DNA from 2 places in the Sporanaerobacter acetigenes DSM 13106 genome. Region 2 is predicted to be linked to the other one. Evidence: riboswitches for the same ligand, from Rfam matches in the RefSeq annotation. Region 2 holds a riboswitch; the other holds the start of a gene.
What was found. Region 2 has a riboswitch for thiamine pyrophosphate ahead of thiE (thiamine phosphate synthase). Riboswitches for the same ligand answer to the same signal wherever they lie in the genome.
Positions count from the first base shown of each region.

Region 1: it holds a riboswitch for thiamine pyrophosphate, as region 2 does, so the genes downstream of both, thiT (energy-coupled thiamine transporter ThiT) here and thiE (thiamine phosphate synthase) in region 2, are expected to answer to the same signal.

Region 1 is NZ_FQXR01000008.1:62,481-67,969, reverse strand. It holds gene rpmB (50S ribosomal protein L28) at 54-245, shown strand; gene BUA21_RS09215 (thiamine diphosphokinase) at 558-1,193, opposite strand; gene thiT (energy-coupled thiamine transporter ThiT) at 1,214-1,756, opposite strand; TPP riboswitch at 1,833-1,933, opposite strand; gene rpe (ribulose-phosphate 3-epimerase) at 1,983-2,630, opposite strand; gene rsgA (ribosome small subunit-dependent GTPase A) at 2,632-3,510, opposite strand; gene pknB (Stk1 family PASTA domain-containing Ser/Thr kinase) at 3,526-5,457, opposite strand; gene BUA21_RS09190 (Stp1/IreP family PP2C-type Ser/Thr phosphatase) at 5,472-5,489, opposite strand, start outside.
Region 2 is NZ_FQXR01000005.1:107,436-112,924, forward strand. It holds gene BUA21_RS06085 (putative heavy metal-binding protein) at 1-199, shown strand, start outside; gene BUA21_RS06090 (DUF4179 domain-containing protein) at 233-1,516, opposite strand; gene BUA21_RS06095 (RNA polymerase sigma factor) at 1,509-2,030, opposite strand; TPP riboswitch at 2,177-2,287, shown strand; gene thiE (thiamine phosphate synthase) at 2,354-3,376, shown strand; gene thiC (phosphomethylpyrimidine synthase ThiC) at 3,377-4,690, shown strand; gene thiW (energy coupling factor transporter S component ThiW) at 4,710-5,219, shown strand; gene thiM (hydroxyethylthiazole kinase) at 5,221-5,489, shown strand, end outside.

The DNA of each region.
Region 1 (5,489 bases), on a different contig from region 2:
ATATGTACTGTTTAAAATAATATTTGCAACAGTCATTTAAGGAGGTGTTTTATATGGCTAAATATTGTGAAATATGTGGAAAAGGAAAAGTCTATGGAAATCAAGTGACTTTCTCAAATAAGAAAAACAACAGAACTTGGGCTCCTAATGTTAGAAGAGTTAAAGCTATTGTAGATGGTTCTCCAAAGAGAATTTATGTTTGTACAAGATGCCTTAGATCTGGAAATGTTACTAGAGCACTTTAAAAAAGAGGGCTTCCAATGTCACGCAAAGGAAGCCTTTTTTTATCCACATTTTATAAGATATATTCCAAAAATCATTATTACAAAGCCAATTAAAAACAACCAAAAACTCATTGGAATAACTTTTGCTATAATTAAGATCCCAATAAGCACCAAAATTATTCCTAATATTTTTTTATTTGAATACTTGCGAAAATGTCTTTTCCAAAATTTCTTCATAAACACCACCTCATAAATAACTTATACTACATATTATTCTTTGATTAATAGTTAGTTCCAAAAAAGATTGTTACGAAAAAAGCCCCTTTTAGGGGCTTAATCTTTAGATACAATAACGAGGCAAGTGCCGTTTAAAACTTCTATAATTCCTTTTTCTTTGACAATCTGATTGCTGACACCCAAAGTAGAGGAAAATTCAAATAAAACTTCATTTGTTTCATACAAAAACCCTTTTAAAGTCACTTTGGCTCCATTAGAACTAATAGGAATTACAGAAACGAAAGTTCCTTCTTTCCTTTTTAATTCTAAAACACTATTAGTTATATAAATTGTGTTTTTATCATCAACTATTATTCCTCTTATATCTCTTTTAAGTAGCTTATTTAATAAGTATAGATTAGCCAATGTATGATCAATTCTTGAGCCAGTAACGCCCATAAAGATAATTTCATCCATTCCTTTATCTATTAAATATTCAATTGCTAATTCCGTATCTGTATAGTCTTTATGAGTACTATATTTCAGGATAGGAACATTTTCAGTATTTATAATATTTAAAGTGTCATCATTTATAGAATCCAAATCGCCAACTACCAAATCTGGTATAAAACCAATTTTAGCAATATGATTTGCACCTCCATCGGCACATACAATCATATCTACACTTTTAGCAATAGATTTTAACAAATTTAGATTTGAAATTTCACCATTCGAAACAATAAGTCCTTTCATGAAAATCCTTCCAATTCCATTTATTTTTTTATATTACTTAGAGGTTTCCATAGTAATATAAGTATTATAGTAGAAATAATAAACTCTGGCAACAAGTAACTTCCATTATATATAGCTGAATAAACCCAAGGGTTTTGTTCTCCGGCATATTCAGCAAAAAATATAACACCTGAAAGTAAATGTGAAACAAATCTACCACTTATAGATAATAATACCCCCAAAATTGTTAGAAGATAACTTTGCTTATGCATACTCTTATTATCCAATTTAGCAATACCAGCAAGTCCTAAAAATCCAAAAGCAATTGGATAGTCTAAAAAAAACTGTATAGGATAATATACTTGTGGATCAAGAATGCATTGCAACACTCCATATAAACTTCCTACAAGTATACCAGGTCCTACTCCCCATCTCATAGCAAAAATCATAATTGGAATCATACTCCCTGCTGTCACTGAACCTCCTTGAGGCATTTTAAATACTCGGACATAACTCAATAATGTTGCTAATGCAATCATTATGCCTCCTTCAGCAAGCATTTTTACATTCCACTTCTTTTCCATTTTCCTCATCCTCCTATAAATATAATTAATTTAAAAATTAAACCCATCACCTGAAGTAAGGTAATGGGTTTGTATACAAACTGACAAATCACTTCCCTCCGCTAGTATTACCTAGTTCAGGTTCAAGGGTCGGAATTTTAGTTCCCTCTCAGCCAAAAGGCTCCCCCAGTGTTACATATTAAATTAAATTCAAATTAATTGTATCACAAATAGCCAAAAATGTACATTAAATATTCTTAAACATCTTTGTTCGTTGAACAACATCTTCCGCACCATAGATTCCTGAACCAACAACTAATATATCCACACCTAAATCTATGATTTCCTTTGCGTTGTCTAATTTAACTCCTCCATCTACTTCTATTTTAATATCTAAATTGTTGTCATCTATTGTTTTTCTTAATCTTTGTATTTTTCTTTTCATTGCTGGTATAAAGGATTGTCCACCAAAACCTGGATTTACTGTCATTATCAATACCATATCAATGTCCTCAAGAACATATTCGATACTTTCAAGTGAAGTAGAAGGATTCAATGCCACGCCCACTTTTTTGTCATAACTTTTTATATACTGAATAGTTCTATGTAAATGTGTAGTAGACTCTGCATGAACAGTGATAATATCTGCACCAGCTACTATAAAATCTTCAATATACCTTTCTGGTCTATCGATCATCAAATGTACATCAAAAGGAACTTCTGTGACAGCTTTAATTTTTTTGATAACTGGTGGTCCAAAAGTAATGTTTGGAACAAAAATACCATCCATAACATCTAGATGAATAAAATCTGCTCCTCCTTCTTCAACTTTTCCTATTTCTTCTTTTAAATTGCTGAAATCCGCTGATAAAATAGACGGTGAAATTTTTGCCATATCAGTACCTCCTAATACTTTTTATCTCATCTACAAAGCTCAAATAATTCTCATATCTAGTTTTTCCTATATTTTCTTCTTCTACTTGCCTTTTTACTTCACATTCTGGTTCATTTATGTGTAAACAACTATTAAATCTACACATATGGCTATATTTTTTAATTTCTTTAAAATAGTACTGCACATCTTCTACATTTTGAATAAAATCAATATTTAGAGAACTAAATCCAGGAGTATCTAATATGTATCCTCCAATATCTAATTCCATAAGTTCTACATGTCTAGTAGTATGTTTACCTCTTTTAGTTTTATCACTTATTTCACCAGTTTTCAATTCTAATCCTGGCTGAATTTTATTTATCAAAGAAGACTTTCCCACACCTGAAGGTCCCGCAAAAACTGTTATATTATCCTTAAGAATACTCTTCAGTTCTTCAACTCCAATAGATTTTTTGCAACTTGTAGTTATTACTCTATATCCTGCTTTAGCATATGTGTCAATAAAAATATTGGTCTTTAAGTCCTCTTCCAAATCAATTTTATTAAACACAATTGTTATATATAAATTTTCTTTCTCCGCCAATAGCAAAAACCTGTCCAGTAACCATAAATTTGGATTTGGATTTTTTATACTCATAACAATTACAGCTTGAGTTACATTCGAAACTGGTGGCCTATGAAGTTGTGTTTTTCTTTCCAATATTTCCTCTACATAACCTGTTTTATCTGTAGTTTTTTCTCTGATTATAACTTTATCCCCAACAAGGGGAGTAATATTTTTCTCTCTAAAAACTCCCCTTGCTCTACATTCATATATACCATCTAAAGTTTTTACATAATAAAAGCCACCAATACCTTTAACTATAGTTCCTTCTAGCATATATTCCTCCTGATTTTATTGTTTGCCATAAGTATCATAAAAATTACCATCAAAATACACATCAAATTTTGCATTTGGCTTTCCCTTAACAGGAATAATTAAATTTTCTTCAGTCACATTGTGTACTTGATTATATACCTGTTCAGTCACACCATCTTGTATTCTAAATACCTTAACTTCTGTCTGGCTTCTATCTTGAGGAAGACTAATACTAAGATTCATAGGTATTTCCTCGTTTTGATTTTCATTACTCTTTTCTTCGTCTTTTTTCTTTTCTGGTCCATCGCTTACATATATATCAACTACAGTATTTTCTTCTAATTCTGTTCCACTTTCATAACTCTGCCATATAACTGTACCTTTTGGAACTTCGTCACTAAATTGGGGGTCAGCTTTACCTAATACTAATCTATTTGCTACTATTGCCCTTTTAGCTTCATTTTCTTTCATCCCAACTAGCTTAGGCATAATAGTCATTTTCTTTTCTGGGCCTTGGCTCACAACCAATTTCACTTTAGTTCCTTCTTTTACTTCTTCATAAGGCTCAGGATCTTGGCTTATGACTATATTTATAGGAATTTTGTCATCATTTCTAAACTCAACATCTTCATCTAAACTTCTTTCTTTTAACAATAAGCTTGCTTCATTGATATCTTTATTTATTAAATTTGGAACTTTGACTAATTTTCCACCTTTACTTACCTTCACTTTAATTGGATAATTTTTCTTAACAACTGTACCTGGTTCTTTACTTTGATAAACAATCTTATTTTCTTCAAACTCACTACTATATACTGTATCTTCTACTTCAAATTTAAGACCCATTCCTTCAATTTCTTCTCTAGCCTTATCTACATCCCACCCTACAATATCTGGAACTTCTATTTCTTTTGATGAAAACCCATCTTTAAATTTATAAATTCCAAAAGCTAATCCTGTTGTCAATAAAAAAGCAAGAAATACAGCCCAAAAAATTACCCTTTTCCCGCCATTGTTGCTACCTTTGTTTGATTTCTTCTTCTTAGGTTTAGTTTTCATTTCCTCATTTTCTCCCTCATCTTTCACTATAGGTATGATTCTAGTAGCTGAATCAAGCGTATCTATGTTATCTACAAAATTCATGTCTTCTTTAGAGTATTTTACTTTTCTCAAATCTTTTAAGAGTTCACTAGCATTTTGATATCTTTCATTTTGATTTTTTCTAACACATTTCATAATTATATATTCAATATTTTTAGGCACACTACTGTCAATTTCTGTAGGTGGTACAATTTCTTCTTGTATATGCTTTAATGCTACTGATATAGGACTTTCACCTTCAAATGGAACCTTTCCAGTTATCATTTCATACATTACAATTCCAAGAGAATAGATATCTGATTTTTCATCTGTAAATCTTCCTCTAGCTTGTTCTGGAGAAAAATAATGAACAGATCCAATCACAGTAGAAGTATTAGTCATAGTACTTGCGTTTGCCGCCCTTGCAATGCCAAAGTCAGTTACCTTAATTCTGCCATCCCGTGTAACCATAATATTGTGAGGTTTTATGTCTCTATGAACAATATGATTCCTATGTGCATGTTCCAGCGCTTCTGCAATTTGAATCGAATACTCTATTGTTTCTTTGGCTGTCAATTTTCCTTTTTCATCAATGACTTCTTTTAATGTCTTTCCATCTATATATTCCATGACAATATAATAAATATCATCTTCCATCCCAACATCATAGATACTAACAATATTAGGATGAGATAAACTAGCAGCAGCTTGAGATTCTCGCCTAAATTTATTTATGAACTCTTCATCATTTATAAATTCTTCTCTCAATACCTTTACAGCCACATATCTATTAAGCAGCCTACATCTAGCCTTATATACTACAGCCATTCCTCCGCCGCCAATTTTTTCGATTATTTCATAACGTCCACCCAAAACTTTTCCAATCATTTTGTCACCCCAATTCATACAATTTTCATAGC
Region 2 (5,489 bases):
TTTCTTTGGCGGAAGATCGAATTCTTATGAGGGTGAATTAATAGAAGCTAGAGAAGCGGCTATAAGAGAAATGGAGGACAGGGCTGCCGAAATAGGAGCCAATGCAGTAGTTGGAGTTGATATAGACTATGAAGTATTAGGTCAAGGTGGAGATATGCTCATGGTGACAGCTTCAGGAACAGCGGTAATAGTTGAATAAAATAAAAATCAGACAAGATTTCTTGTCTGATTTTTATTTGTCATAGGAGTATATAATGTCATTATAGTATTTTTTATATTTGATTTTTTCAATATTAAGCTTTAAATCTTCTCCAGTTCCTTGAAATTTAAGGGTTCTAGTATGATTTTCTGATTTCTCTGGTATAGTTTCAACAAGTTCCACTTTTTCTCCATCCATATATAAATATACTTTGCTTAACAATGTGTCTTTATCTGTGGTAATAGTTATATAGGTATTGCCTTCTTTTTCGTATACATTGTTTATCTCAATATCTTGACCAAGAATCTTTATATTTTTAGAAGTATCTTTAATTAGATGAATATTTTCATGTACATCATATTCTCCAGAAAAAGATATAAGTTTTAATTGCAAATTTTTAGTATCTGTTGGTATAGCCTCAAATCTGACATCAAAGTTAATTCCTTTCATATTTGTAGATATTCCAGAGCCTTCCCATGCAATTTCTTTCCCATCAACTATCAATGCCATTTCAATATCATTTGGCATAATTCTATTTTTATTTATATGATCTAAACCTAATTCTATGATATTTTGGATTTGTCCTTTAACTATTGTAGTAGTAGGTGAGGCTATTAAAGATTTCACTTTTATTTGTCTTTGATCTAATTTAATTTTTTTATTTAATGATATTTTTAAGCTTTTTCCTACAGCTTGATTTCTATCTATTTTAAATTTAATGTCTCCATATTCTATATCTCCGTTTTCATGGATGTAGCTTAAATTTACTTTCATAGTTTTCTCAGAGAGTTTAGGAGCTTCATGAGTTGAAATAACCCATTTCATCTCTGTATTGTTTTTATTTGCATCTCCAGAACCACCATAAGTAAATAATTTGTCCTGCATATTAGTTATGCTAATATGTGTATTTGAATCAACATCCATTACATTTTCATCAGGAGAATATAAAGTATAAAACATTACCATAGTGTTATTGTCAAGCATTATGGCATCTAAAGTAAATTTTACACCATTAGAAAAAGTATGAGATTTGTCTATTGTTTGCCCTTTTCCCAATTGATTTAGTTCTTTAAGGGTACCATTCATTACATTTTCATATCCAACCAACTTCTTGCCATAAAAGGCCAATGTGTCCATATTATATCCTAAAAGCAAAACTGCCAATATCAAGGCAGCGACTTTACCTTTAATATTTTTTTTCTTTTTATTTGGGGTACTTTCTAAAGCAGAACGTAGTGTTGATTCTATATCTATAGGTATTTCCAAACTATCTATTTCTTTTTTACCTTCATACAAAAGTTTTTCAACCTCATTCAATCGAATCACCTCCAATGGATTCTCTCAAATTTTCTATTCCAATGCTAATTCTTGATTTGACAGTTCCTATAGGAATTTTAAGTATTTCAGATATAGTTTTATAATCTAAATCAAGAAAATATTTAAGCTTTATTGCCTCTTGTTGTTTTTCACTTAATTTAGAGAGATGTTTTTCTAATACTATTTGATTTTCAGATTTGTCATAGGTTTCATATTGGGCTTCGGTTTTTATTTCATCTAAAGGGATTAGTTTGTTATCTTTTTTTAATTTGTTTTTACATAAATTGACCAGTATGGTTTTACTCCAACTATAGAAGGCTTCTTCTTTTTTTAGTTTTGACATGTTTTCATACAGTATGACAATCATGTCTTGCATAGCATCTAATGCATCATCTTTGTTTTTCATATAAACATAAGCTAATTTATAATAATCGGCTTCATGTGCCATAACAAGCTGCAACAGGGCTTCTTTATTCCCTTTTTTTGCTTTTTTAATTAACAATTCTGTTTCCATTTTCTCACCTGCCTATATATAAGAGTATTATATCCTACAAAATGTTCATTTTATATTTAAAAAATAAATATAGTTGCAATATTGTTAAAATGTATTTTACATATTAATCGTTAAGTGATATGATGAAGATATAAATAAAAATTGAATAATCAATCAAGGGGTGCTTATATTGATAGGCTGAGATTGGAATGTTATTCCTGACCCTATGAACCTGATTTGGGTAATTCCAACGGAGGGATATGTTTTTTTATGCTTATTTTGAATAAAAACTGTATGTATCTGTTGGCGTACAGTTTTTTTATTTTTTGAAAGGAGAGTTGAAGATGGAAGTATATAGGATAATTGATGCAAATATAAACAGGGTTTCAGAAGGAATTAGAGTCATAGAAGACATAGAAAGATTTGTATTTGAAAATAGAGAAATTTCCAAAGAACTTAGAGATATTCGTCATTTGGTCAGGAAAAGTTTTAAAAATTCTGAACTTTTAAGAAATAGAAGTTCAAATACAGACATAGGATTTCAAATATCTCAAAAGAGTACATTGGACGAAAAGAATGATATTGAAACTTTACTTATATCAAATTTCAAAAGAGCAGAAGAAGGAATTAGAAGTATTGAAGAATGTTTGAAAATTTTAGGGCATTATGAAGAATCAAAGATATATGAACAAATTAGATTTAGAGTATATGGTTTGGAAAAACGTATTTTTTCTAGTACATTGCCTGATACATGCATCTATGGTATCACAGGAGAAAAATTTTCAAAAGGAAGGACCAATATTGAAGTAGTAAGAGAAATGATTGAATCAGGCATAAAGATTATTCAATATAGAGAAAAGGACAAATCAAAAAAAGAGAAATATGAAGAGTGCAAAATTATACGAGAAATGACAAAAAAAGCAAATGTTACTTTTGTTGTAAATGATGATATGGATATAGCTATGCTAGTTCAAGCTGATGGCATACATGTGGGGCAGGATGATATACCTATTGAAGAAATAAAGAAGATTGCTCCAAATATGATTGTAGGTGTTTCAACTCACAACAAAGAACAAGCTATAGAAGCAGTGGAAAAAGGCGCAGACTATATAGGAGTTGGACCAATATTTGATACTTCTACAAAGGAAAATGTAGAGAAATCGGAAGGACTTAAGTATTTAAAATGGGTTTCAGAAAACATAAATATTCCCTATGTAGCTATTGGAGGAATAAAAAAAGAAAACATATTAGATGCAAAAATTCATGGAGGAAAGTGCTTTGCAATGATATCAGAGTTAGTTGGTTCTTTAAATATGAATGAAATAGTTTTATCTATAAAAAAAATATTGAATGAGGGGGAATTTTAAATGAATTATACAACACAAATGGATGCTGCAAAAAAAGGTATCATCACAGAAGAAATGAAGATAGTAGCTAAAAAAGAGAATATGGATGTCGAGCTTTTGAGAAAAGGCATAGCTAGAGGCAAAATAGTTATACCAGCCAATAAAAATCACAAATCTTTAAATCCAGAAGGAATAGGAGAGGGTCTTAAGACTAAAATAAATGTCAATTTGGGTATTTCCAGGGATTGTCCAAATGTAGATAAGGAACTTGAAAAGGTAAAAGTAGCAATTGATATGAATGCAGAAGCTATAATGGACTTGAGTTCCTTTGGAAAGACTGAAGAGTTTAGAAGAAGATTGATTGATTTTTCTCCAGCTATTATAGGTACTGTGCCTGTATATGATGCAGTTGGATTTTATGACAAGGAACTAAAAGATATAACATCTAAAGAGTTTTTAGATGTAGCTAGAAAACATGCTGAAGATGGGGTGGATTTTGTCACAGTTCATGCAGGCATAAATAGAAAAACTGCTGAAGTTTTCAAGGAAAACAAAAGAGTCACAAACATAGTATCTAGAGGAGGTTCATTGCTTTATGCATGGATGGAACTAAATGACAAGGAAAATCCTTTTTACGAATATTTTGATGAACTTTTAGATATATGTGAAGAGTATGATTTGACATTGAGTTTGGGAGATTCTTTAAGACCAGGAAGTATAGAAGATGGAACTGATTCCTCACAGATAGAAGAACTTATTGTACTTGGAGAATTAACTAAAAGGGCTTGGGAAAGAAATGTACAAGTTATGATAGAAGGTCCAGGACATATAGCTATAAATGAAATAGAGGCTAATGTTTTATTGGAAAAGAAATTGTGCTATGGAGCTCCATTTTATGTGTTGGGACCAATAGTTACAGATATAGCACCAGGATATGACCATATTACTAGTGCTATTGGAGGAGCAATAGCTGCAAGTGCTGGAGCGGATTTCTTGTGTTATGTAACTCCAGCTGAACACTTGAGACTTCCAGATTTAGAAGATATGAAGGAAGGAATCATTGCTACAAAGATAGCTGCTCATTCAGGAGATATAGGGAAGGGTATTTCCAATGCAAGAGAATGGGATTTAAAGATGAGTCATGCAAGAAGAAAATTGGATTGGGAAGAGATGTTTGAATTAGCAATAGATGATGAAAGGCCAAGAAAGTACAGAAAAGAATCTACTCCAGAATTTAAAGATAGTTGTACTATGTGTGGAAAGATGTGTTCAGTTAGAAATATGAACAGGATAATGGAAGGAAAAGATATAAATATTTTGAGAAGTGATGATTAATTTTATAGGGGGCTTTTGTATGGAGATGAAGAAAACTAAAAAATTGACTATGGCTGCAATGTTTGTAGCTATAGGAGTTGTACTTGGAAATATAATATATATTCCTGTTGGAGTATCAAAATGTTTTCCAATACAACATGCTATAAATGTATTAGCAGCTACTATTTTAGGACCTGCATATAGTGTGATGATAGCTTTTTCAATATCTTTATTGAGAAATATATTGGGAACAGGAAGTCTTTTAGCTTTTCCTGGGAGTATGATAGGCGCACTATTGGCAGGAATGATATATAAATATACTCAAAATGTCTATAAGGCTTCTATAGGAGAAGTATTTGGTACAGGAGTTATTGGAGGAATGATGGCATTTCCAGTAGCAAAATATTTTATGGGCAAAGAAGTAGCTACTTTCTTTTTTGTATATCCCTTTATATTAAGCAGTGTTGGTGGAAGTATAATAGCTGTTGTTTTGATAAAGGTTCTAGATAAATATACAAAAACTCAAGCAAGAGCAAATGAGGAGAAATAAAATGGATATTGATACTATTGGAGAGCTGTCAAATAAAATAAAACAAGAAAAGCCTTTAGTTCATCTTATTAGCAATAGTGTCACAAGTAATGATTGTGCCAATATAGTTTTAGCCATGGGCGCCTCTCCTATTATGGCAATGGATTCTAGAGAAGTAGAAGAGGTGGTTTCTAAGGCTAAAGCATTGGTACTAAACATTGGTACTATAGAAAAAGATGTAGCTAGATCAATGATATTGGCTGGGAAAAAAGCAAATAGCTTAAATATCCC